DNA from 3 places in the Pseudomonas sp. R2-7-07 genome. Region 1 is predicted to be linked to each of the others. Evidence: predicted binding sites of a transcription regulator. Region 1 holds the regulator's gene; each other region holds the start of a gene.
What was found. Region 1 encodes sigma-54, which starts transcription at its own class of promoters, with help from an activator protein. Its sites were predicted from a motif close to ANTGGCATNNANNTTGCTNT; they were not measured.
Positions count from the first base shown of each region.

Region 1 (7,372 bases):
GCGGCAGTGGGGGATGGCGATGCCGTTGCCAAAACCGGTCGAGCCAAGTTTTTCACGGGCGATCAGAGCCTCGAAGACATCTTGCATCTCCAGGTCAGGCACTTGGCTGCTGATCAGGTTGGCAATTTGTTCGAGGGCTTTTTTCTTGCTGCCGCCCGGCACGTTCACAAGGGAACGGCCGGGGGTCAGGATGGTTTCAAGTCGGATCATGGGGGGAGAGTTAACGACCTGTACCTTGCATCAGGTGCAGATTCTTTTCCTTATGCTTTTTGAGTTGGCGGTCAAGCTTGTCGGTGAGCAAGTCGATCGATGCATACATGTCTTCATGCTCGGCGTTAGCAACCACTTCGCCACCGGGTATCTGCAGGGTCGCTTCAATTTTCTGCTGAAGCTTATCGACCTTCATGATGACCTGCACGTTGGTGATCTTGTCGAAATGTCCTTCAAGCTTTTTCAGCTTCTGTTCGACGTATTCGCGCATGGGTGGGGTGACTTCTACATGGTGTCCACTGATGTTGACTTGCATACAGCTTCTCCTTCGTTGCCAGTGCATAAAGCGGCAGGCGAAAAGCGCCTGCCACTGGAACGCTGTGCCCCGCCCGTCACATCAAACGCTTTCGCTCGCTGGAAGGCGCGATCCCGAGAGACTCGCGGTACTTGGCGACGGTTCGACGGGCGACCTGAATGCCTTGTGCCTCCAGTAAACCAGCGATCTTGCTGTCACTCAACGGCTTTTTCTGATTTTCCGCGGCAACCAGTTTTTTGATGATCGCGCGGATCGCCGTGGACGAGCATTCGCCGCCTTCGGAGGTGCTTACATGGCTGGAGAAAAAGTATTTCAGCTCATAAATACCCCGTGGGGTATGCATGAATTTTTGCGTGGTCACCCGTGAAATCGTCGATTCGTGCATGCCGACCGCTTCAGCGATGTCGTGCAGTACCAAGGGCTTCATTGCCTCGTCGCCATATTCCAGGAAGCCGCGCTGGTGCTCGACGATCTGGGTGGCCACTTTCATCAGGGTTTCGTTGCGGCTTTGCAGGCTCTTGATGAACCAGCGTGCTTCCTGCAGCTGGTTGCGCATGAAGGTGTTGTCGGCGCTGGTATCGGCGCGGCGCACGAAGCCGGCGTATTGCGGGTTGACCCGCAGACGTGGCACCGACTCCTGGTTCAGTTCCACCAACCAGCGTTCGTTGTCCTTGCGCACGATTACATCAGGCACGACATATTCGGCTTCGCTGGACTCGATCTGCGAGCCCGGGCGAGGATTGAGGCTCTGAACCAGCTCGATAACCTGGCGCAGCTCGTCTTCCTTGAGCTTCATGCGGCGCATCAGCTGGCTGTAGTCGCGGCTGCCGAGCAGGTCGATGTAGTCGCTGACCAGGCGCTTGGCTTCAGCGAGCCACGGGGTTTTGGCCGGTAGCTGGCGCAATTGCAGCAGCAGGCACTCGCTGAGCGTACGGGCGCCAATGCCGGCGGGTTCGAATTGCTGGATACGGTGCAGGACGGCTTCGATCTCGTCCAGTTCGATATCCAGCTCCGGGTTGAAGGCCTCAAGAATTTCTTCGAGCGTTTCGTCCAGATAACCCTGGTTATTGATGCAGTCGATCAGGGTGACGGCGATCAAGCGATCGGTGTCGGACATCGGCGCCAGGTTCAGCTGCCACAGCAGGTGGCTCTGCAGGCTCTCGCCGACCGACGTACGGGTGGTGAAGTCCCATTCGTCATCGTCATTGCTGGGCAGGCTGCTGGCGCTGGTCTGGTAGACGTCTTCCCATGCGGTGTCCACCGGAAGCTCGTTGGGAATGCGTTCGTTCCATTCGCCGTCCTCGAGGTTGTCCACCGTAGGGGCGGTTTCCTGATAGGACGGTTCCTGTACATCAGGATTGGGCTTTTGCTCGATATTGTCGGCCAAGGGGTCGGTGTTGTCGAAGTCGTCGCCTTCTTCCTGGCGTTCGAGCATCGGATTGGACTCCAGGGCCTCCTGGATTTCCTGTTGCAGGTCCAGGGTCGACAATTGGAGCAGGCGGATGGCCTGTTGCAGCTGCGGTGTCATCGTCAGCTGCTGGCCCATTCTCAGGACTAGCGATGGTTTCATGGCAGGGGCTTAACACCTTATTCGCCGGCGCAATGCGCCATCCACGACAGGGCGCGTGAGCGCCAAACATAAGCAAATTATATGCCTGATATCGGGGCCTTTGCCTAGAGCGCGGTAACAATAAAAAAGCTGAGTTTTTTATTGACTCGCTCGCGCGCTCGCAAATGGCCCGATATCACCGTGTTTACAGGCGGAACTCGTGACCCAGATAAACTTCTTTCACCAGTTCGTTGGCCAGGATAGTCGCGGAATCCCCTTCGGCAATCAGCTGCCCATCGTTGACGATATAAGCGGTTTCGCAGATATCGAGGGTTTCACGGACGTTGTGGTCGGTGATCAGCACACCGATGCCCTTGGCCTTGAGGTGGTGAATGATCTGCTTGATGTCGCCCACCGAAATCGGGTCAACGCCAGCGAACGGTTCGTCCAGCAAGATGAATTTGGGGGCAGTTGCCAGGGCGCGGGCGATCTCCACGCGGCGACGCTCACCACCGGACAAGCTCATGCCGAGGTTGTCGCGAATGTGGTTGATGTGGAATTCCTGCAACAGGCTTTCCAATTCCTGGCGGCGGCCGTCGCGGTCGAGTTCCTTGCGGGTCTCGAGGATTGCCATGATGTTGTCGGCTACCGACAGTTTGCGGAAGATCGACGCCTCCTGCGGAAGATAGCCGATACCTGCACGCGCACGGCCGTGCATCGGCTGGTGGCTGACGTCCAGGTCATCGATCAATACACGCCCCTGGTCCGCCTGGACCAGCCCGACGATCATGTAGAAGCAAGTGGTCTTGCCGGCGCCGTTGGGGCCGAGCAGGCCGACGATCTGGCCGCTGTCGATCGACAGGCTCACATCGCGTACCACCTGACGGCTTTTATAGGCCTTGGCCAGATGCTGGGCTTTCAGGGTTGCCATTACTCGGCCTTCTTCTTCGGCTGGATGACCATGTCGATCCGTGGGCGAGGCGCGGTGACCTTGTTGCCATTGGCGCGACCCGCCTGGGCGACCTGGGTCTGGGTGTTGTAGACGATCTTCTCGCCTTCGGTGGAGTTACCGTCGGCACTCAACACCTTGGCCTGGTCGATCAATACGATGCGATTTTGCTGGGCATGGTACTGGATAGTCTTGCCATAGCCTTTCATCGGCCCTGGGTCTTCTGCCTTTTGCTTCTGCTCGAAGTAAGCCAGGTTGCCCACCGAGGTCACGACGTCGATATCGCCGGCCTGGGTGCGAGTCAGTGTCACCGTATTACCGGTGATCTTCATCGAGCCTTGGGTGATGATCACGCCACCGGTGTAGGTCGCGACGCCTTGCTTGTCATCCAACTGCGCATCGTCAGCCGAGATGTGGATCGGTTGCTGGCTATCGTTCGGCAGAGCCCAGGCGCTCACGCTTCCCAGTGCTGCGCCCAGACCGAGCAAAATAGGGAGGGTTTTAACGAGCCTCATACTGTCCTCTTACGTTCGATAGCAGGTGTATCCTGCTTTCTTTCAAATACGCTTTCATTCCCTTGCCGGTCGATACACCGCCAGCGCCGTCGATTCTAACGTCTTGCTCGGTCTGCGCATATTGCTGTTGTGGGAATACCGTCATGCGACTGCTGGTAATAATGGTGTCCCGGTTCTGCGCGTCTGTACGTGCGACGCGCACCGAGTCGATCAGTTCGATTTCGGTGCCGTCCGGATTGACCTCGCCACGCAGGCTGGTGACGTGCCACGGCAGTTCGGTGCCACGGTACATGTTCAAGTCCGGATTGGTCAGCAGGCTGACTTCCGAGGCTTTCAGGCGCTCGACCTTGTCGGAGACCAACTCGTACTGCACCTTGCCATCGGGCAGGAACTGCACGGTGTGGGTGTTGGTGGCGAAGTTGTCGATGATGCTTTCATCCACCTGCACGACAGGTTTGTCGAGAAAGCGCTCCGGGCTGATATTCCAGTAGCCCACCGCGAGCAACAGCGCGGCGATGACCCCGAATAGCAGGAAGTTGCGAATCTTTTTGCTCAGCATATAACGCTCTATAAGTAGGCGGCGTGGGCCGCTTCAAGACTGCCCTGGGCACGCAGGATCAACTCGCAGAACTCGCGGGCGGCACCTTCGCCACCGCGGGCGGCGGTAATGCCATGGGCGTGTTCACGCACAAACGCTGCGGCATTGGCGACGGCCATGCCCAGGCCTACCCGACGGATTACCGGCAGGTCAGGCAGATCGTCACCCAGATAGGCGACTTGTTCATAGCTTAGGTTGAGTTGGCCAAGAAGCTCGTCCAGCACCACCAGTTTATCCTCGCGGCCTTGATACAGGTGAGCAATTCCGAGGTTTTGTGCGCGACGTTCCACAACGGGGGTCTTTCGACCACTGATAATCGCTGTTTGCACGCCTGCCGCCATCAGCATCTTGATGCCCTGGCCGTCGAGGGTGTTGAACGTCTTGAATTCGCTGCCGTCTTCGAGAAAGTACAGGCGGCCATCGGTCAGCACGCCATCGACGTCGAATATCGCCAACTTGATGTTTTTACCGCGTTGCAACAGGTCGCTGGTCATTTACATCACTCCTGCACGCAACAAGTCGTGCATGTTCAGGGCGCCGATAGGGTGGTTGTGGTCATCGACCACCACCAGCGCGCCGATCTTGTGGTCTTCCATGATCTTCAGGGCTTCGGCTGCAAGCATTTCGGGGCGCGCGGTCTTGCCGTGGGGCGTCATCACGGCATCGATGGTTGCGGTATGGATGTCGATGGCCCGGTCCAGGGTGCGCCGCAAATCGCCGTCGGTGAACACGCCGGCCAGTCGGCCATCGGCTTCCAGGATCACGGTCATGCCCAGGCCCTTGCGGGTCATTTCCATCAACGCGTCCTTGAGCAAGGTGCCGCGTTGCACGTGGGGCAGTTCATCGCCCGCATGCATGACGTTTTCCACTTTCAACAGCAAGCGACGGCCCAGGGCGCCACCGGGGTGCGAAAATGCGAAATCTTCAGCGGTGAACCCACGAGCCTCAAGCAGCGCCACCGCCAGCGCGTCGCCCATGACCAGTGCCGCAGTCGTCGACGAGGTGGGCGCCAGGTTCAGCGGGCAGGCTTCATGGGCGACATGAACGTTCAAGTTCACTTCGGCGGCCTTGGCCAGTGTCGATTCCGGGTTGCCGGTGACGCTGATCATCTTAATGCCCAGGCGCTTGATCAGCGGCAGCAGGGTGACGATTTCGTTGGTGGTGCCGGAGTTGGACAATGCCAGAATCACGTCATCCTTGGTAATCATGCCCATATCACCATGGCTGGCTTCGGCCGGGTGCACGAAGAACGCTGTGGTTCCGGTGCTGGCCAGCGTAGCGGCGATCTTGTTGCCGACGTGGCCGGACTTGCCCATGCCAACCACGACAACGCGGCCTTTGCTGGCCAGAATCATCTCGCAGGCGCGTACGAAATCTGCGTCGATATGCGCCAGCAAACCTTCTACGGCTTCCAGCTCGAGGCGGATGGTGCGTTGTGCGGATTGGATGAGGTCGCTGGATTGGCTCATGTCTGAAGTCGTATAGCCTGACGAAAAGTCGGCGATTATAGCGGTAATGATCGATTCGCTCACATAAGTTCGTCAGGCTTTATTCTGAGCGTCTCCAGGATTCGTCTGAATAACATCGCTGGCAACGTTTTTCGCTGTGCTGAATCTGAACAAGCGCTGTTCCGGCCTTGGGGGCTCTGCACCAGCAGTGATATAGTTCGCGGCCAGTTCGGTCCGCCCAACCCATGGCGTAACTATTGCACATCCGTTGCAAACCAAAGTCGCATACATGGTGTCTGAGTGAAAGGCTGCATCCCAAGGAGATTAGATGAGTGCCGATAACGCCTACGCGGTCGAGCTGAAGGGCCTTTCCTTCAAGCGCGGTACGCGCAGCATCTTCAATAACGTCGATATTCGCATTCCTCGCGGAAAAGTCACGGGCATCATGGGGCCTTCCGGTTGCGGCAAGACCACCTTGTTGCGCCTGATGGGCATGCAATTGCGCCCAAGTGCCGGCGAAGTATGGGTCAACGGCCAGAACCTGCCGACGCTGTCGCGCAGCGATCTGTTCGATGCGCGCAAGCACATGGGGGTACTGTTCCAGAGCGGTGCGCTGTTTACCGACCTCGATGTTTTCGAAAACGTAGCGTTCCCGCTGCGGGTGCATACCCAGCTGTCCGACGAGATGATTCGTGACATTGTGTTGCTCAAGCTGCAGGCCGTAGGGCTTCGCGGGGCCATCGACCTGATGCCTGACGAATTGTCCGGTGGCATGAAGCGTCGTGTCGCCCTGGCGCGAGCCATCGCCCTCGACCCGCAGATCCTCATGTATGACGAGCCTTTCGTGGGCCAGGACCCCATCGCCATGGGCGTACTGGTGCGCCTGATCCGTCTGCTCAACGATGCCTTGGGCATCACCAGCATCGTGGTATCTCACGATCTGGCCGAAACCGCGAGCATCGCTGACTACCTCTATGTAGTGGGTGATGGCCAGGTGCTGGGGCAGGGGACGCCAGAAGAGCTGATGAACGCCGATAACCCGCGCATTCGCCAATTCATGACCGGCGATCCTGATGGCCCGGTGCCTTTTCACTTTCCGGCAGCGGACTACCGCGCAGATCTTCTGGGGAAGCGCTGATGCGCAAGACATCTATTATCGAAAAGGTTCGCCTTTTCGGTCGCTCGGGCATCGACATCGTCGAAGTCCTCGGGCGTTCGACTATTTTCCTGTTTCACGCCTTGCTCGGCCGCGGCGGCATCGGCGGCGGCTTTGGCTTGCTGCTCAAACAACTGCATGCGGTCGGCGTGATGTCCCTGGTGATCATCGTGGTCTCCGGGATGTTCATCGGCATGGTGCTGGCGCTGCAAGGCTTCAACATTCTGTCCAGCTACGGTTCAGAACAGGCGGTAGGGCAGATGGTTGCCCTGACGCTATTGCGTGAACTGGGGCCGGTAGTCACCGCGTTGCTGTTCGCCGGGCGTGCAGGTTCTGCGTTGACCGCCGAAATCGGTAACATGAAGTCCACCGAACAGCTGTCCAGCCTGGAAATGATCGGCGTGGACCCGCTCAAGTACATTGTTGCCCCGCGCCTGTGGGCCGGCTTCATTTCCCTTCCGCTGCTGGCAATGATCTTCAGCGTGGTCGGGATCTGGGGCGGTTCGTGGGTGGCGGTGGACTGGTTGGGCGTCTACGACGGTTCCTACTGGGCCAACATGCAAAACAGCGTGACCTTCACGGGTGACGTGCTCAACGGCATCATAAAGAGCATCGTCTTCGCCTTTGTAGT
Region 1 covers NZ_CP027759.1:1,128,419-1,135,790, forward strand. Annotated here, with positions in the region: gene ptsN (PTS IIA-like nitrogen regulatory protein PtsN) at 1-210, opposite strand, end outside; gene hpf (ribosome hibernation-promoting factor, HPF/YfiA family) at 221-526, opposite strand; gene C4J86_RS04955 (RNA polymerase factor sigma-54) at 603-2,096, opposite strand; gene lptB (LPS export ABC transporter ATP-binding protein) at 2,281-3,006, opposite strand; gene lptA (lipopolysaccharide transport periplasmic protein LptA) at 3,006-3,539, opposite strand; gene lptC (LPS export ABC transporter periplasmic protein LptC) at 3,526-4,098, opposite strand; gene C4J86_RS04975 (HAD family hydrolase) at 4,107-4,631, opposite strand; gene C4J86_RS04980 (KpsF/GutQ family sugar-phosphate isomerase) at 4,632-5,606, opposite strand; gene C4J86_RS04985 (ATP-binding cassette domain-containing protein) at 5,914-6,723, shown strand; gene mlaE (lipid asymmetry maintenance ABC transporter permease subunit MlaE) at 6,723-7,372, shown strand, end outside.

Region 2 (7,372 bases), 2.7 Mb from region 1:
GACGAACGGTAGGCAGCTACGGGAAACCCTGGGTTAATCGTTTTAGCTGTCTAGCTTCGGGGTTGGCGCCAAGATGGCACTACGCCTCATGCCGTTTTAAGCGGATAAAGTGCTTAGCTGATATGAAATGGATCTATGCGCCGAAGAACGACGGCTCTAAGGTTGAATCTGTAAGAAGCTGCTGCCGGGTTTTGCTGGAGCGGTTGTAAGAAAAGTTTCACGCCAGGTCGCGATACTGGATCAACCGGTACGCATTTGACGTTCAGGAATAACAACAAAAGGCAGTCAGCCATGTTCAAACATTCGAAAGTACGTCAGGCGGGACTTATTCTGTTCGCCACCACACTGATTCTGATCTTGCCCAATTTAACCAAGGTTATCGGGTGACGACTCGACCTAATTATTCCGTGCGCACACAGCATCGGGATTACAGCGTTTGGCAGCACCTGCCGGGGCATTGCGTATAGCCGTCCTGTTGCAGGGGCTGTCTTTTTGCGCGCGGATTTGCGCTATCGTAGTTCTCCCGTCCCCTCGAAACGGCCTGCCCTTTGAAATCGATCCTCGCCTTGCTCGCGCTGTTGCTGACCCTGCCCGCTTCGGCGGCGCAACTGACCATCGAACTGGACCACGCCAGCAAGACTTGGCAGACGGCGGAGCTACTCAAGCACCCGGATGCGCGGACGGTGCAGATCGTCGATGACGTTTCCTACAAACGCACCATGACCTACCGCGCAGTGCCCTTGGCGAGTCTCCTACCGGGCCTGAAACCTGCGAGCCATGTGCAAGCGGTGGCCCTCGACGGTTTTGCCGCCGAACTCGCCGTCGCGCCACTGTTGGAAAACACCGGCGCTCGCGCCTGGCTGGCGGTGGAAGACCCGGCCCATCCATGGCCTGCGCTGGGAGACGGCAAACCGAGCGCGGGGCCGTTCTACCTGGTGTGGACCCACCCGCAGGCCGGGCATATCAGTCCGGAACAGTGGCCGTTTCAGATATCCAGCATCAAGCAGCTGCAGACCGTTGCCGAGCGCTTTCCGGCGCTGCTGCCTGATCCGAAACTGGCCGCAAATAGCCCGATCAACCAAGGCTTCGCGGTGTTCCAGAAAAATTGCCTGGCCTGCCACCGCCTAAACGGGGCGGGCGATGCGCAGATGGGGCCAGACTTGAATATCCCGTACAGCCCTACCGAGTATTTCGGTGGTGATTTTCTCAAGCGTTACATTCGTGACCCGCAGAGCCTGCGACGTTGGCCGCAGGCGAAGATGCCGGCGTTCTCGGCCAGTGTTTTGCCGGACCATGAGTTGGATTTGCTGGTGGGGTATTTGCAGCATATGGCGGGGCGCAAACAGCAGCCCTGAGGCTCGCGCAGATCAGAAGTGGGAGGGGGCTTGCTCCCGATAGCAGTGTGTCAGTCAGCTTATCGGTAACTGACACACCGCCATCGGGAGCAAGCCCCCTCCCACATTTTGGATTGAGTACAGTTAGTCGGCCCGGCGCACGGCCATGCCGCATTGCAAAACCTCCTGAAACAACACAGCCTGCCTCCCACACTGGGTGTGAGTTGTAGTTAAGATTATTGCTGCTGTACGGAAACCACCGGGGTCGGCGCGACAAACACCTTGGCATGCATCTGCTCATGCCCTCCCCCACGGCGCATGCCCCGCACCGGGCAGGCGTCCAGGTAGTCCAGGCCCACGGCGAGTTTCAGGTGCCGCTCCGGCCGGGCCAATTGGTTGGTCACGTCAAAACTGTACCAGGCGTTATCCAGCCAGGCTTCGGCCCAGGCGTGGCTGGCCAGGTGCGTGCTGTCTTCGGTGTACAGATACCCTGAGACGTATCGCGCCGGAATCCCCAGGCTGCGCGCACAGGCCAGGAACGCGTGGGTATGGTCCTGGCACACGCCCGCGCGGCCGGCGAAGGCCTCGGCAGCGCAGGTGTCGACGTCCGTGGCGCCCGGCGTGTAGGCCATCGATTGGTTCAGCGCCTGCATCAGGTCGATCAGTGCCGTGCGGTCGCGACGCTGGTGGCAGTGTTGCTGGGCAAAACCGCGCAGGGCTTCGTCGGGCTCGGTCAGGCGCGTGCCGCGCAGGAACGGAAAGGCCGACTGGCTCTCGTGTTCAGCCTCACTCAATTCATCGATATCCACCTGGCCACGGGCGCCGATGATGATGGCGTCGTGAGGTTCGTCCAGGGTCAGCACATGCAGGATGTTGCCGAATGGGTCCACTTGCGCCCGCACGGGGCGCGGTAGGTCAAGCTGCCAGCTCAACACACGCTGACGCTCGCTGTCGTGGGGCGTCAGGCGCAGATATTGGATGCTGGCCCGCACTTGGTCTTCGTAGTGGTAGGTGGTTTCGTGGCTGATGGAGAGTCTCATGCCGCCTCCAGGTAGGAGCTGTAGATGGCGTCGCCCAACTGGCGGACCAAGGGGATAAAGTCGGTCAGCCAGGCGTGCAGGCCTTCCTCGAGGATTTCATCGATGGCGGTAAAGCGCAGGCGCGCGTCCATCTCGGCAGCCAAGCGCTGGGCCGGGCGACCGTTGAGGCCCGGCAGGCTGGCGAGGATCTGGTCGATCTCTTCGCTGCAAGCCCGTAGCGAGCGCGGAACATCAGCGCGCAGGAGCAACAGTTCGGCGACTTGTCGGGCGCCCGGCGCATCCCGATAGATCTCTGTATAGGCCTCGAACGACGACAATGCCCGCAGCAACGCACTCCATTGATAGTAGGCGTGGGCCGTGCCATCGCTGACCGTTGCAGCCTGATCGCCGGCCATTTCATAACGCGCGTCCAGCAGGCGCAGGGTGTTGTCGGCGCGCTCGATGAAGGTGCCCAGGCGGATAAAGCGAAACGCATCGTTACGCATGATGGTGCCGTAGGTGGCGCCGCGGAACAGGTGCGAGCGCTCCTTGACCCATTCGCAAAACCGGCTCATGCCGTAGCGGCTCAAGCCTTGTTGGGCGATATCGCGAATATCCAGCCAGGTAGCGTTGATGTTTTCCCACATGTCGGCGGTAATTCGCCCACGTACTGCATGGGCGCTGGCCCGTGCGGCGCCAAGGCAGCTGTAGATGCTGGCCGGGTTGGCAGCGTCCAGGGCGAAAAAGTGCAGCAGGCGTTCGGCATGCAGTTCACCGTGGCGCTCGTGGTAGTCCTCCAGGGTGCCGGTGATCAACAGCGGCATGGCCAATTCGTGCAGGCCGTCGCCGCGCCCGTCCTGAGGCATCAGCGACAGCGAATAACTGACATCGAGCATGCGCGCGAGGTTTTCCGCGCGCTCCAGGTAGCGCGACATCCAATACAAATCCGAGGCAGTTCTACTCAACATCTGTCAATCCTCGACCACCCAGGTGTCTTTGGTGCCGCCGCCCTGGGACGAGTTGACCACCAGCGAACCTTCGCGCAGCGCCACCCGGGTCAGGCCACCGGGCACCACGCGGGTTTCCTTGCCGGACAGCACGAACGGGCGCAGGTCGATATGCCGTGGGGCGATGCCGTTTTCGACGAACGTCGGGCAGGTGGACAAACACAGGGTTGGCTGGGCGATGTAGGCGTGGGGCTTGGCCTTGATGCGTGCGCGGAAGGCTTCGATTTCCGCCGCCGTGGACGCCGGGCCCACTAGCATGCCGTAGCCGCCGGAGCCTTGGGTTTCCTTGACCACCAACTCCGGCAGGTTGGCCAGTACGTGGGACAATTCGTCGGGCTTACGGCATTGAAACGTCGGAACGTTCTGCAGGATCGGTTCTTCATCCAGGTAAAAACGGATCATCTCGGTAACGAATGGGTACACAGACTTGTCATCCGCCACCCCGGTGCCGATGGCATTGGCCAGCACGACGTTGCCCGAGCGGTAGGCGGCAAGCAGGCCCGGTACGCCGAGCATCGACGCCGGATTGAAAGCCAGCGGGTCGAGAAACGCGTCGTCGAGACGGCGATAAATCACGTCCACCGCTTTGGGGCCGTCGGTGGTGCGCATGAACACGCGGTCATCACGCACAAACAAATCGGCGCCTTCCACCAACTCCACGCCCATTTCCCGGGCGAGGAAGGCATGTTCAAAGAACGCACTATTGAAACGCCCAGGGGTCAGCACTACCACGCTGGGGTTATCCAGGGGGCTGGAACTCTTCAAGGTGTCGAGCAACAGGTTGGGGTAATGGTCAATCGGCGCGATACGCTGGGCCGCGAACAGCTCGGGAAACAGGCGCATCATCATCTTGCGGTCTTCAAGCATGTAGCTGACGCCGCTCGGCGTGCGCAAGTTGTCCTCCAGCACGTAGTAAGTGCCGTCGCCATCGCGTACGAGGTCTACCCCGGAAACGTGGGAATACAGGTCACGGTGCAGGTCCAGGCCCTGCATTGCCAACTGGTATTGCTCGTTGGCCAGTACCTGTTCGGCGGGGATGATCCCGGCCTTGATGATGCGTTGTTCGTGGTAAAGGTCGGCGAGGAACATGTTCAACGCCTTGACCCGCTGGATGCAGCCGCGCTCGACCATGTGCCACTCGCTCGCCGGGATGCTGCGGGGGATGGTGTCGAAGGGGATCAAGCGCTCAGTCCCTTGCTCGTCGCCATACAGCGTGAAGGTGATCCCGGCACGGTGGAACAGCAAATCGGCCTCGCGTCGACGCTGGGCCAGCAGTTCGGCAGGGGTGTCAGCCAGCCAACGGGCGAACTCGCGGTAATGGGGACGAACCTGCCCTGCCCCATCGTACATTTCATCGTAATAAGTGCGGATCATGCCGTACTCCTTGTCACCCGGACGACAGACCCTTCGCAAGGCCCGTGCCAGCGGCATAAACACTTTCAAATCAAAGGATTGGATAAACCCCAAATTCCCCTCGCACCGTCCTGGTGCGCGAAATGACAGCAGCCCTGCCACACGCCTCATCGCAATGCGGCGTTGGACTATCAACAGCATAGTCAGCGTTGATTTCATTGCCCGCGCACTTCTGCGGATAATTGCGCTCATCAGCTGAACAGGACATGTCCTACAGCTAAACCCTTTGCACAACCAGTAACGTGCCGGCTCGTGTGATCGGCTCCTCGATCTTCCCCTTCAGCCACCCTTTCGGGTGGTTTTTTTTTGCGTGCAGGAAAGTGCAAATTCCGGACATTTTTACCGAGCCCAAACAAAATCGGCCGACCCAAAAGGTCAGCCGATACGCTGTGTTGCTCATAAATGCTACATGGGTAACCCACGCACCTCCTGCTTGACGCCCCAGCCTTCGATAATTCCGCCCAACGGCTCTACCACCGCCTCAAAGTCCTGCTCGAAGTCTCCTATGCCGTCGTACGTTGCAGACATGATTTTGCTCAGCTCCAGGTACCAGGCTCCATCGTCGCGGGCGCTGACCTGGGCGTTCAGGGATTCTCCGCGAAATCGACCCGCAGCCCTGCGCGCCCGTTCTTCATCCGGGAAAATCGCGTAGAACTCGATGGGGTGAAAACGTGAAAAGTCAAAGCCGCCTTCTTTCATGCGGCGCAGAACGTTGGTGCTGATGTCTTCTTGATAGGCTGTGCTCATGAAACGTCCTCCTCAGACTGATGGATAGACTTTCCGTGCTTCCTGAAACCCGCGCGCTGCTGGCGCGGGCACCACGGCAATAACGACACCGCAGGAAAACAAGCATGTAGCTGACAAGACCAGACCTTAGCGATTCATTCGCTGATCTCGATTGCAGAGTAACGCGAAGCTATCACCTCTACCAGAGGTGCATGGATCGCTTACAGGGAATATTCAGGCGCAGGGTTCGACCTTGAGGTCTTTGATACCATTTTGATCGTGCAAGCTCTTGACCGTGGGATCAGGGACACGATCGGCAAGATCGTTGAGGTCCAACTTTTCCAATACCGGCGACACACGCACGCGCACCAGCTGTGCAGCTTCTTCCAGCGTCGGCTCATGATCGCAGTCAAACTGCTCGACTACCGGTTCGCCACGGTCATTGATGAAAGAAATGTTCCACTTCGGCATCGGTGCCTCCTCGATAAAACCCATGTGTGGGCTCACATCTATCTGGACCTTGAGGCTTCACCAAACGTTCCACTCAAGGCAGGAGGCACCGGATCAGGCGCGTTTACTTCTCGGCGTGTTCCTTCAGCGCTTTGAGCGTGTTGAACGGTGCTTCTACCACGAACTTGTTGGCCAACCACGACGGCACGCTGCCGCCGGGCTCGGTGTGCACCTGGTAGGTCACTTCGGTCTCGTTGGCGCCTTTGGGCACCAGCTTCCAGAAACCTTCCACCTGGGCGACCCGGACATAGCCTTTTGCTTCCGGCTTGTACGTCGGTACCCCTTGCAACGTGCGGGTAACGGTACCGTCAGCGGCCTTGGTGGTGGTGACGTGGATATACGAGTCGCGATCCGTCACAGGGAACGGTGCCTTGAACTGGGTGTAGGTCCAGGCCTCATCGCCTTTCTTGTCGACCAGTTTCTGGGATTTGCACTCATGGATCCACGCGCAGGCGCCGGCGACATCTTCCTGCAGGGCCTGGATCTTCGCCACGGGCGCCTTGATCAGAGCCACACCGCGATAGGCCTTGTACTTGGAGCCGGCCACTTCGCTCAGGGACACCTTGATGCCGTCCTCGTTCTTGGCTTCTTGCCAATCCTCAGCCTGGGCAGCGCCAGCGAACATCATCGTAAAACCGCATACCACAGCCATTCGTTTCAGCGAACCCATCGTTGTATTCCTTGTTGTTGAAGTTCCGATAGTAAAGCCCATCAAGCCGCCGTCATCTGCTCCCACCAACCGATCAGGCGGATCGCGTCGGCCTGGTCGTTGCCGCAGACCTCGATATCTGCCTTGAAATCACGGCACACCGCTGGCCGCTCCGGTTGGCCAAACAGTTGGCATAGCTGTTCGACCGACAAGTGCAGGCAGCGTTCGCCCGCAGGCTTGCCATGGGGCATTCCCGGTAGGGGCGAACTGATGGAGGGGGCAATGCAGCAAGCGCCACAGCCTTCACGGCATTTCATGACCAACAGGTCCTCGACGACTCAATGGGATGGCCGGGCTAGAGTACGCCCTTAAACAGCCGTTTTAAAATGGTCCAACAGGGGTTTTTCGTACAAAACAGAAGTGACCGAACAGTCTACGACCGGTGGTCAGTGGAGCGGCTCACGGATGATCGTGGGTTTATTGCTTGAATTCAAAATCCAGCGCGGCGCCTTCCACGTCACGTCGTTCTTCGTTGCGCAACTGCAGCTTCATCTCGTTGCTGAGCAAGCGGCCGTTAATCTGGAACGCGCTGTTGTCGGACGGTTTTTCACTGAACATCGGCGGCAATAACGGCACGCTCTTGGGTTTGGGCATGGTGCCGATGGGTTGCAACAGCCTGACCATGTCCGAGGGCAGGGACAGGTCCAACTGTGC
Region 2 covers NZ_CP027759.1:4,239,845-4,247,216, forward strand. Annotated here, with positions in the region: gene C4J86_RS19385 (cytochrome c) at 549-1,355, shown strand; gene C4J86_RS19390 (transglutaminase family protein) at 1,571-2,374, opposite strand; gene C4J86_RS19395 (alpha-E domain-containing protein) at 2,371-3,321, opposite strand; gene C4J86_RS19400 (circularly permuted type 2 ATP-grasp protein) at 3,325-4,734, opposite strand; gene C4J86_RS19405 (ribonuclease E inhibitor RraB) at 5,179-5,520, opposite strand; gene C4J86_RS19410 (hypothetical protein) at 5,734-5,994, opposite strand; gene C4J86_RS19415 (START domain-containing protein) at 6,074-6,679, opposite strand; gene C4J86_RS19420 (YkgJ family cysteine cluster protein) at 6,721-6,975, opposite strand; gene C4J86_RS19425 (translation initiation factor 2) at 7,136-7,372, opposite strand, start outside.
Region 2: the regulator sigma-54 is predicted to act here: its motif matches at 4,767-4,786, upstream of C4J86_RS19400 (circularly permuted type 2 ATP-grasp protein).

Region 3 (7,372 bases), 2.8 Mb from region 1:
ATAGAGCGTGACGCCGACACTGTACAAATCCTGTTGCGGCGTAGGCCGCTCGCCGCTGAACGACTCCGGCGCGATAAAGCTCGGGGTGCCGGGCAGCACATGCGCGCGGTCTTCGGACAGCCCTGGGCAGTAGGCCAGGCCGAAATCCAGCACGCGCAGTTCACCGTCATCCCCCAGCAACAGGTTTTCCGGCTTGATATCGCGGTGCAGAATCTGCCGCCGGTGCAGCAGGCCCACCGCGCGCAGCAAACGCTCGGCGATGGACTGCCATTGAGCCAGGGGCAATGGGCCCTGGCGCTTGAACAGTTCGGCCAGGGTTTGCCCCGGATATTCACGCATCACGTAGTACAAATGCTGACGCCCGCTGGCGGCATGCACTTCAGGGAATGCGCGGCCGGCGACCCGGCGCAGAAACCATTCTTCCGAGAGCAGGGCCTGGGCGGCGTCCGTATCGGCTTCGCGATTGAGCGGCAAGGTTTTCAGCAACCAGGGCCGCTGTTGATCATCCTGCACCCGATACAGCAATGACTGTCGGCTCTGCGCCAACAGGCTGTGCACCTGCCAACCTTCGAAACGTTGCCCGGCCTTGAGCAGCGGCGGCAGCGGCCACTGCTGCAACTGCACCAGCGCGTCGCCCAGCGTGGCGGCGCCGAGGGCATCGATGCGCACCAGCAAGGCGCTGGCATTGTCCTGGCTTCCCGCCAAGTGCGCGGCATTCACCAGGGTGTTGACCGCCAGGTCCAAGTCGCTTTGCTCGCGCAGAATCGCGCGGATGCTGTGGTCGCCCAACGTGGCCCAGACCCCGTCACTGAGCAGCAGGAAACACTCGCCGGCGCGCAGTTCTCCGTCGAGAAAATCCAGCACCAAATGTTGGTCCAGGCCGAGGGCACGCTTGAGCACATGCTGCATGCCCGGTTGCTCCCACACATGGTCTTCGCTGATGCGCTGCAGCTCGCCGTCCAGCCAGCGATAGGCGCGGCAATCGCCGACGTGGGCCAGGGTGAAACGCTGGCCGCGAAACACCAGGGCACTGAGGGTGGTCAGCAGCGGCTGGCCGCCGCCATTGGCTTGCAGCCAGCGATTCTGCGCGACCAGTAAACGCTCCAGCGCCTGGGCCACGCCCCAGGTCTGCGGCGTGGCGTAGTAGTCCAGGGCCAGCGCCTGCAAGGTCGAGCGTGCGGCCAGGCCGCCATCGGCGCATTGGCTGACACCGTCGGCCAATGCGCACAGGTAGCCTTTGCTCGCGGCCAGTTCCGCCATGGGCGTGACCACCCGCAGCGCGTCCTGGTTTTCTGCCCGTGGGCCGATCGCACTGGCCTGGGCGACGCTCAGTTGCAGGCTCATCAGACGCGCGCAGCGGTCACGGCAGCCGAGCCCCAGGTGGTTCTCCAGCGACGCTTGACGCCGTGCAGGCCAAACCAGGCCAGCACGCCGAGGCTGGCGAACAGCCACAGGGCCACCTGGTAACTGCCGGTACTCTGCTTGATCGCACCCATGCCGGCCGCCAGCACAAAGCCGCCAATGCCGCCGGCCATGCCGATCAAACCGGTCATCACGCCGATCTCACTGCGAAAACGCTGTGGCACCAGTTGGAATACCGCACCATTCCCGGCGCCAAGGCCGAGCATGGTGCAGACGAAAAGCGCCAACGCGGCGTAGGAACTGGGCAGATTGAAACCCACCGCCGCAATGCAGATCACCGCCACGCTGTACATGCCGAGCAGGGTCTTGATCCCGCCGAAACGGTCCGCCAGGGCACCGCCCAAGGGGCGCATCAGGCTGCCACCGAAGACACAGGCCGCGGTGTAGTAGCCAGCGGTCACCGGGCTCAGGCCGTACTGGTCGTTGAAGTAGCCGGGCAGGGCGCTGGCCAGGCCGATGAAGCCGCCAAAGGTCACGCTGTAGAAGAACATGAACCACCAACTGTCGCGATCACCCAGGGCTTTGAAGTAGTCGGCCATCGACTTGGCTTTCGGGCGTTGCGGGGCATTGCGGGCGAGCCAGGCGAACACGATCAGGGTGAGAATCAGCGGAATCAACGCGAAGCCGAACACATTGCTCCAGCCAAAGGCCGCCGCCAGTACCGGGGCCAGTAAGGCAGCAAACACGGTGCCGGAGTTGCCGGCGCCGGCGATGCCCATGGCTTTGCCTTGGTGCTCGGCCGGGTACCATTGCGAGGCCAGCGGCAGGGCGACGGCAAACGAGGCGCCGGCCATGCCGAGGAACAGGCCCAGCAGCAGGGCTTGCTCGTAGCTGTGAATGCCCAGCTTCCAGGCGCAGAACAACGCGACGATCACGATCACCTGGCCGATCAGCCCGGCGGTCTTGGGCGACAGCTTGTCGGCCAGCATGCCCATGAGAAAGCGCAACACCGCGCCCGCCAGAATCGGCGTGGCGACCACCAGGCCGCGCTGTTGAGTGGTCAGGTGCAGGTCGGCGGCAATCTGTACCGCCAGCGGGCCCAGCAGGTACCAGACCATGAAGCTCAGGTCGAAATACAGGAACGCGGCAAACAGGGTCGGGGTGTGCCCGGATTTCCAGAAGCTTGATTTCATCACGCACCTCAACGGTTGGGTCTAAAACGAAAAAACGCCGCCACCGGGTTCGCGAGGGCAAACCGGGTGTGCGACGTCTTTGTCGTGGATTGGGCAACCGCCGTTGGCTACCTGTAGAGGTTCTTTAGCAAGAGCCGCGCCAGATCACCCGAGCAATTCGCTCATGGCAATAATCTGTTCGGCGACCTGGATCAGTTTCTGCTGGCGGCTCATGGCCTGGCGGCGCATGAGGGTGTAGGCCTCTTCCTCATTGCAGTCCTTCATTTTCATCAGCAGACCTTTGGCCAGCTCGATGCGCTTGCGCTCCGCCAACTGTTGATCGCGGGCGTGAAGCTGGGCGCGCAGGGCCTGGTCGCTTTCGAAGCGTGCCATGGCCACATCAAGGATCGGTTGCAGGCGCTGGGCCTGGATGCCTTCGACGATGTAGGCACTGACCCCGGACTTGATCGCCTGGCGCATGACATTCGGGTCGTGCTCATCGGTAAACATCACGATAGGACGGGGTTGATCGCGGCTGACCAGCACCACCTGCTCCATCACATCGCGGCCGGGTGACTCGGTATCGATCAGGATCACGTCGGGGCGCACCGTTTCGACGCGCGCGGGCAAGTCGATGGTCAGGCCGGATTCATCGATCACCTCAAAACCGGCCTCGGTCAACGCGGCCTTGAGCCGGCCGACTTTGCGCGGGGTGTCGTTGATCAACAGGATTCGCAGCATGGTCGTGCTCCTGTCAGCGCAGCGCTTGGCGGCTGGTGTCGTCCGCCATGGCGTGCAGACGGAAGCTGCGGGCATAGCCGGCGGGGTCGGAGCCGTCCCAGACCTTGCCGTCGATCAACTGGCTGCTGCGCATGTCTTCGTCATGGGGCGGGACGCCGACGGCGCTGGCGGCTTGACGGTACACATCCAGTTGTTGCACCTGGCGGGCAACCTCAAGGTAATCCGGGTCTTCGCGCAACAGGCCCCAGCGGCGGAACTGGGTCATGAACCACATGCCGTCGCAGAGGTAGGGCAGGTTTACCGCACCATCGGCGAAAAAACGCAGCGCATACGGGTCCTGCCACTGGTTGCCCAGGCCATCTTCGTAATTGCCCAGCAGGCGCGGTTCGATACAGTCCAGCGGTGCGTCGAGGTACTCGCGGGCGCTGAGCAGCTGGGCGGTGGAGCGACGGTTTTGCGTGCTCGCTTCGATAAAGCGGCTGGCTTCAAGAATCGCCATCACCAGCACACGGGCGGTATTGGGGTATTGGTCGACGAAGGCCTGGGTACAGCCCAGGACTTTTTCCGGATGATTCGGCCAGATCGACTGGCTGGTCGCCAGGGTGAAGCCCTGGTTCTGCTTGACGGCGCTGGCGCACCAGGGTTCACCGACGCACAGGCCGTCGATACGACCGGCTTGCAGGTGCGCAACCATTTGCGGCGGGGGGACCACCACGCTGTCCACGTCCCGCAGCGGGTGGATGCCCTGGCTCGCCAGCCAGTAATACAGCCACATGGCGTGGGTGCCGGTGGGAAAAGTCTGGGCGAAGGTGAGTTTTGTACGGCTTTGGTGCACGTGACGCTCCAATGCCTCAGGAGTGACCACGCCTTGCTGCTGCAGCCCACGGGACAGGTTGATGCTCTGCCCGTTCTGGTTCAGCCCCATCAGCACCGCCATCGGGCTCGGAGCAACGCCGCCGATGCCCAGGTGCACGGCATAGATCAGCCCGTACAGGCTATGGGCGGCGTCCAGCTCACCGCTGACCAGTTTGTCGCGCAGGTTGGCCCAGGACGTTTGACGCTTGAGGTTGAGCGTGAGGCCGTAGGGTTGCGCAAACCCCTGGGTGGCGGCGACCACCAGCGAGGCGCAATCAGTCAAGGCCATGAACCCCAGGTCGAGACTGCTCTTTTCCGGCGCGTCACTGCCGTTTACCCAGGCCAGCGCCGGGGTCACCGGGCTGTTGCCGACCGAATCGTTCATCCACACCTACCTTTTCTCTCAAAAAAAAGCGTCGCTTCCTCGGATGGCGATACCAGCCATTACAGGGAAACGACGCCTTTGTCCGTAGGCCCGCTCCGTCGTTGGCGCGCGCCCTGATAGAGAGTGCATAGCAAGGCACATGCCACGGGGCAGCCGTCAGCTTTCCATCATGATTGAACCTCGCCTGCCTCTCAGTATGGCCGCTCTTTCGCGCTCTACCGCCCAGGACAACCAAGGTGCATGCTGATTCTCCCATTCCAACGAACCGCCACTGCCTCGGTAGCACGCTGCTGTGGGTGGTGCTGTTGCTGCTCAGCCGGGTTGCCTGGGGCGAGCCGTATCAGGCCAGCGATGAAAGCCTGGCCAGTTTTTTCGCTGCATTGTCAGTGCCCCTGGGCCTGCCTGTGGTGGTCAGTCGGGAAGCGGCGCCCAGGCGTGTCAGCGGGACCTTCGATTTCGAGGCGCCCCAACAGGTCCTCGAGGCGCTGGCCCGGCGTGAAGGCCTGATCTGGCACAGCGACGGGCAATCGGTGCACATCTACAACGCGACCGAAGCGAGAACCTCCGTGGTGGCGTTGCGGTACATCTCGGTCAACCGACTGCGCGGCATCCTGCGCCGAACGGGGCTGGATGAATCGCGCTATCCCTTGCGCGACAGCGGGGTACGTACCTTCTACGTGTCCGGGCCACCCAGCTATGTCAACCAGGTGCTGCGGCTGGCGCAATTGACGGACCGCCAACGCAGTGAACTGCGCGTGGGCACGCACGCCTTCGGGGTGGTGCAGGTGTTCAATACCCACGTCGAGGATCGGCAGTATGGCAGCGGCGCGAGCAAGGTCAGCGTGCCGGGGATGGCCTCCGTCATTCAAGGCCTGCTGGCCAGTGAGCAGAAGGGCCCGCTGGCGGACAAGAACCTGACGCTGATCGCCTATGCGGACACCAACAGCCTCTTGATCAAAGGCAAACCGGCCCAGGTAAGCCTGATCGAGAAGCTGGTAGATGAACTGGATGTACCCAGGCAACTGAATGAAGTCTCGTCATGGCGGGTGGATGTGGGCCGTGACGAATCGAAGCCTCCGGCCGGGCCGCCGCCGTTGACGGCTGCGCAATATGAACGTGTGCAACGTGCGTTCGTAAGGCCGGGCCGCGAGCGTTCCCCCTGAATAAAAGGCGTTTGTCCATGTACCTGGAAATACTGCTGCAGGAGCAATTGATCAGCCGTAAGCGTCTGGCTGCGTTTGCGCCGGGGAAAGTGTTGCCTTTGGCGCCTGAGGTCATCCACTGCGTGGAGGTGCGGGTCAACGGGCAGTTGATGGCTGTGGGTGAGTTGGTGCAGCTGGAGGACCGGTTAGGCGTTGAATTGCATGAGGTGTATCAGGAATGGCTACCTCGTTCGGGTTGAGTGGTGAACTGTCTTACAACGAGACGCTGAAAAACGCTGACTGAATAGGGTTTTTCCTAGCGTGATACGCGAGACAGGTTTTTATAGTCATGGCATCGGGCGAGTGAGCCGTCACAGCAAGAAGGATTTGAATGTCAGCAGTCGAATGTGCAGGACGCCTTATGGACATCGGGATTGAAGAATCGACAAATTCCCTGGTTTTCGCTCACTGGACCTTGCATGAAGATGGTCGGCTCACGGGTAGGGAAACCGATATTCAACTGCCGCCCAAAGAGGGGAGCGTGCTCCGACTGTTGCTGGTTTCCGGCGGTTCGTTGATGACCAAGGACCGCTTGTTGGCGCTTGCCTGGCCCCGGGGCGAGGTGGCTGATGAGTCATTGACACGTTGCATCTACGCCTTGCGCAGACACTTGAAGTCCGACAAAGGGTTTATCAAGACCGTGTATGGCAAGGGCTACCGTTTTACCTGCCCTGTGCAGGTCCGGAACGCCGAGCCCAAGCACGTCATGCACGTGTGTTCGGCGTGCGGGCAGATCAGCAGTGTTTAAAGTGTGGGGCAGGGGCCTGATGCTGGGCTTGCTGATGGGCAGCAACCAGGCCCTGGCCTACTGCTGGGATGAAGTGGCGCGTCGTTACGACTTCGAGCCGGAGTTGCTGCAGGCCATCGCAGCGGTAGAGTCGGGGTACCGCGCAGAAGCGATCAACTATGCCAACGCTAATGGCACGCATGATATCGGCTTGATGCAAATCAACAGCAGTCACCTGCCTCGCCTGCTCAAGCTGGGCATTACCGAAGAGCGGCTGTTGAGCGAGCCGTGTTTGTCGGTGGAGGTCGGTGCCTCGATTCTTGCCGGGTTCGTTCAGCGTTTCGGCTATAACTGGACGGCGGTGGGTTCCTACAATGTGGGAGCGGGCGCCGGGGCGGAGCGTGACGCGTTGCGCATGCGCTACGCCGAAAAAGTCTGGGCGCGTTATGCGGCACTGATGGCCCATCGTAATTGACGATTGGGCGGCACGCCTCGCATGCAGCGTGTGTCCCCGGCTATAATCGCGCCACCTTTCGCCGCCATCCGAGTCTAGCCCGCCCATGTATACCCTGGCCCGCCAGCTGTTGTTCAAACTCTCCCCGGAAACCTCCCACGATCTGTCCCTGGACCTGATCGGTGCCGGTGGCCGCCTGGGGCTCAATGGCCTGGTATGCAAGGCTGCGGCGAAAGTACCGGTGTCGGTGATGGGCCTTGAGTTCCCCAATCCGGTCGGGCTGGCGGCCGGCCTGGACAAGAACGGTGCGGCAATCGACGGGTTTGCGCAGTTGGGTTTCGGTTTCGTCGAAATCGGCACCGTGACGCCTCGGCCGCAACCGGGCAACCCCAAGCCCCGGATCTTCCGCCTGCCGGAAGCCGAGGCGATCATCAACCGCATGGGCTTCAACAATCTGGGTGTGGACCATTTGTT
Region 3 covers NZ_CP027759.1:4,174,595-4,181,966, reverse strand. Annotated here, with positions in the region: gene C4J86_RS19120 (bifunctional protein-serine/threonine kinase/phosphatase) at 1-1,344, opposite strand, end outside; gene C4J86_RS19115 (NarK/NasA family nitrate transporter) at 1,344-2,555, opposite strand; gene C4J86_RS19110 (ANTAR domain-containing response regulator) at 2,700-3,275, opposite strand; gene C4J86_RS19105 (CmpA/NrtA family ABC transporter substrate-binding protein) at 3,289-4,515, opposite strand; partial or broken gene C4J86_RS19100 (secretin N-terminal domain-containing protein) at 4,752-5,588, shown strand; gene C4J86_RS19095 (FliM/FliN family flagellar motor switch protein) at 5,696-5,917, shown strand; gene C4J86_RS19090 (winged helix-turn-helix domain-containing protein) at 6,079-6,465, shown strand; gene C4J86_RS19085 (transglycosylase SLT domain-containing protein) at 6,485-6,919, shown strand; gene C4J86_RS19080 (quinone-dependent dihydroorotate dehydrogenase) at 7,005-7,372, shown strand, end outside.
Region 3: the regulator sigma-54 is predicted to act here: its motif matches at 4,643-4,662, upstream of C4J86_RS19105 (CmpA/NrtA family ABC transporter substrate-binding protein).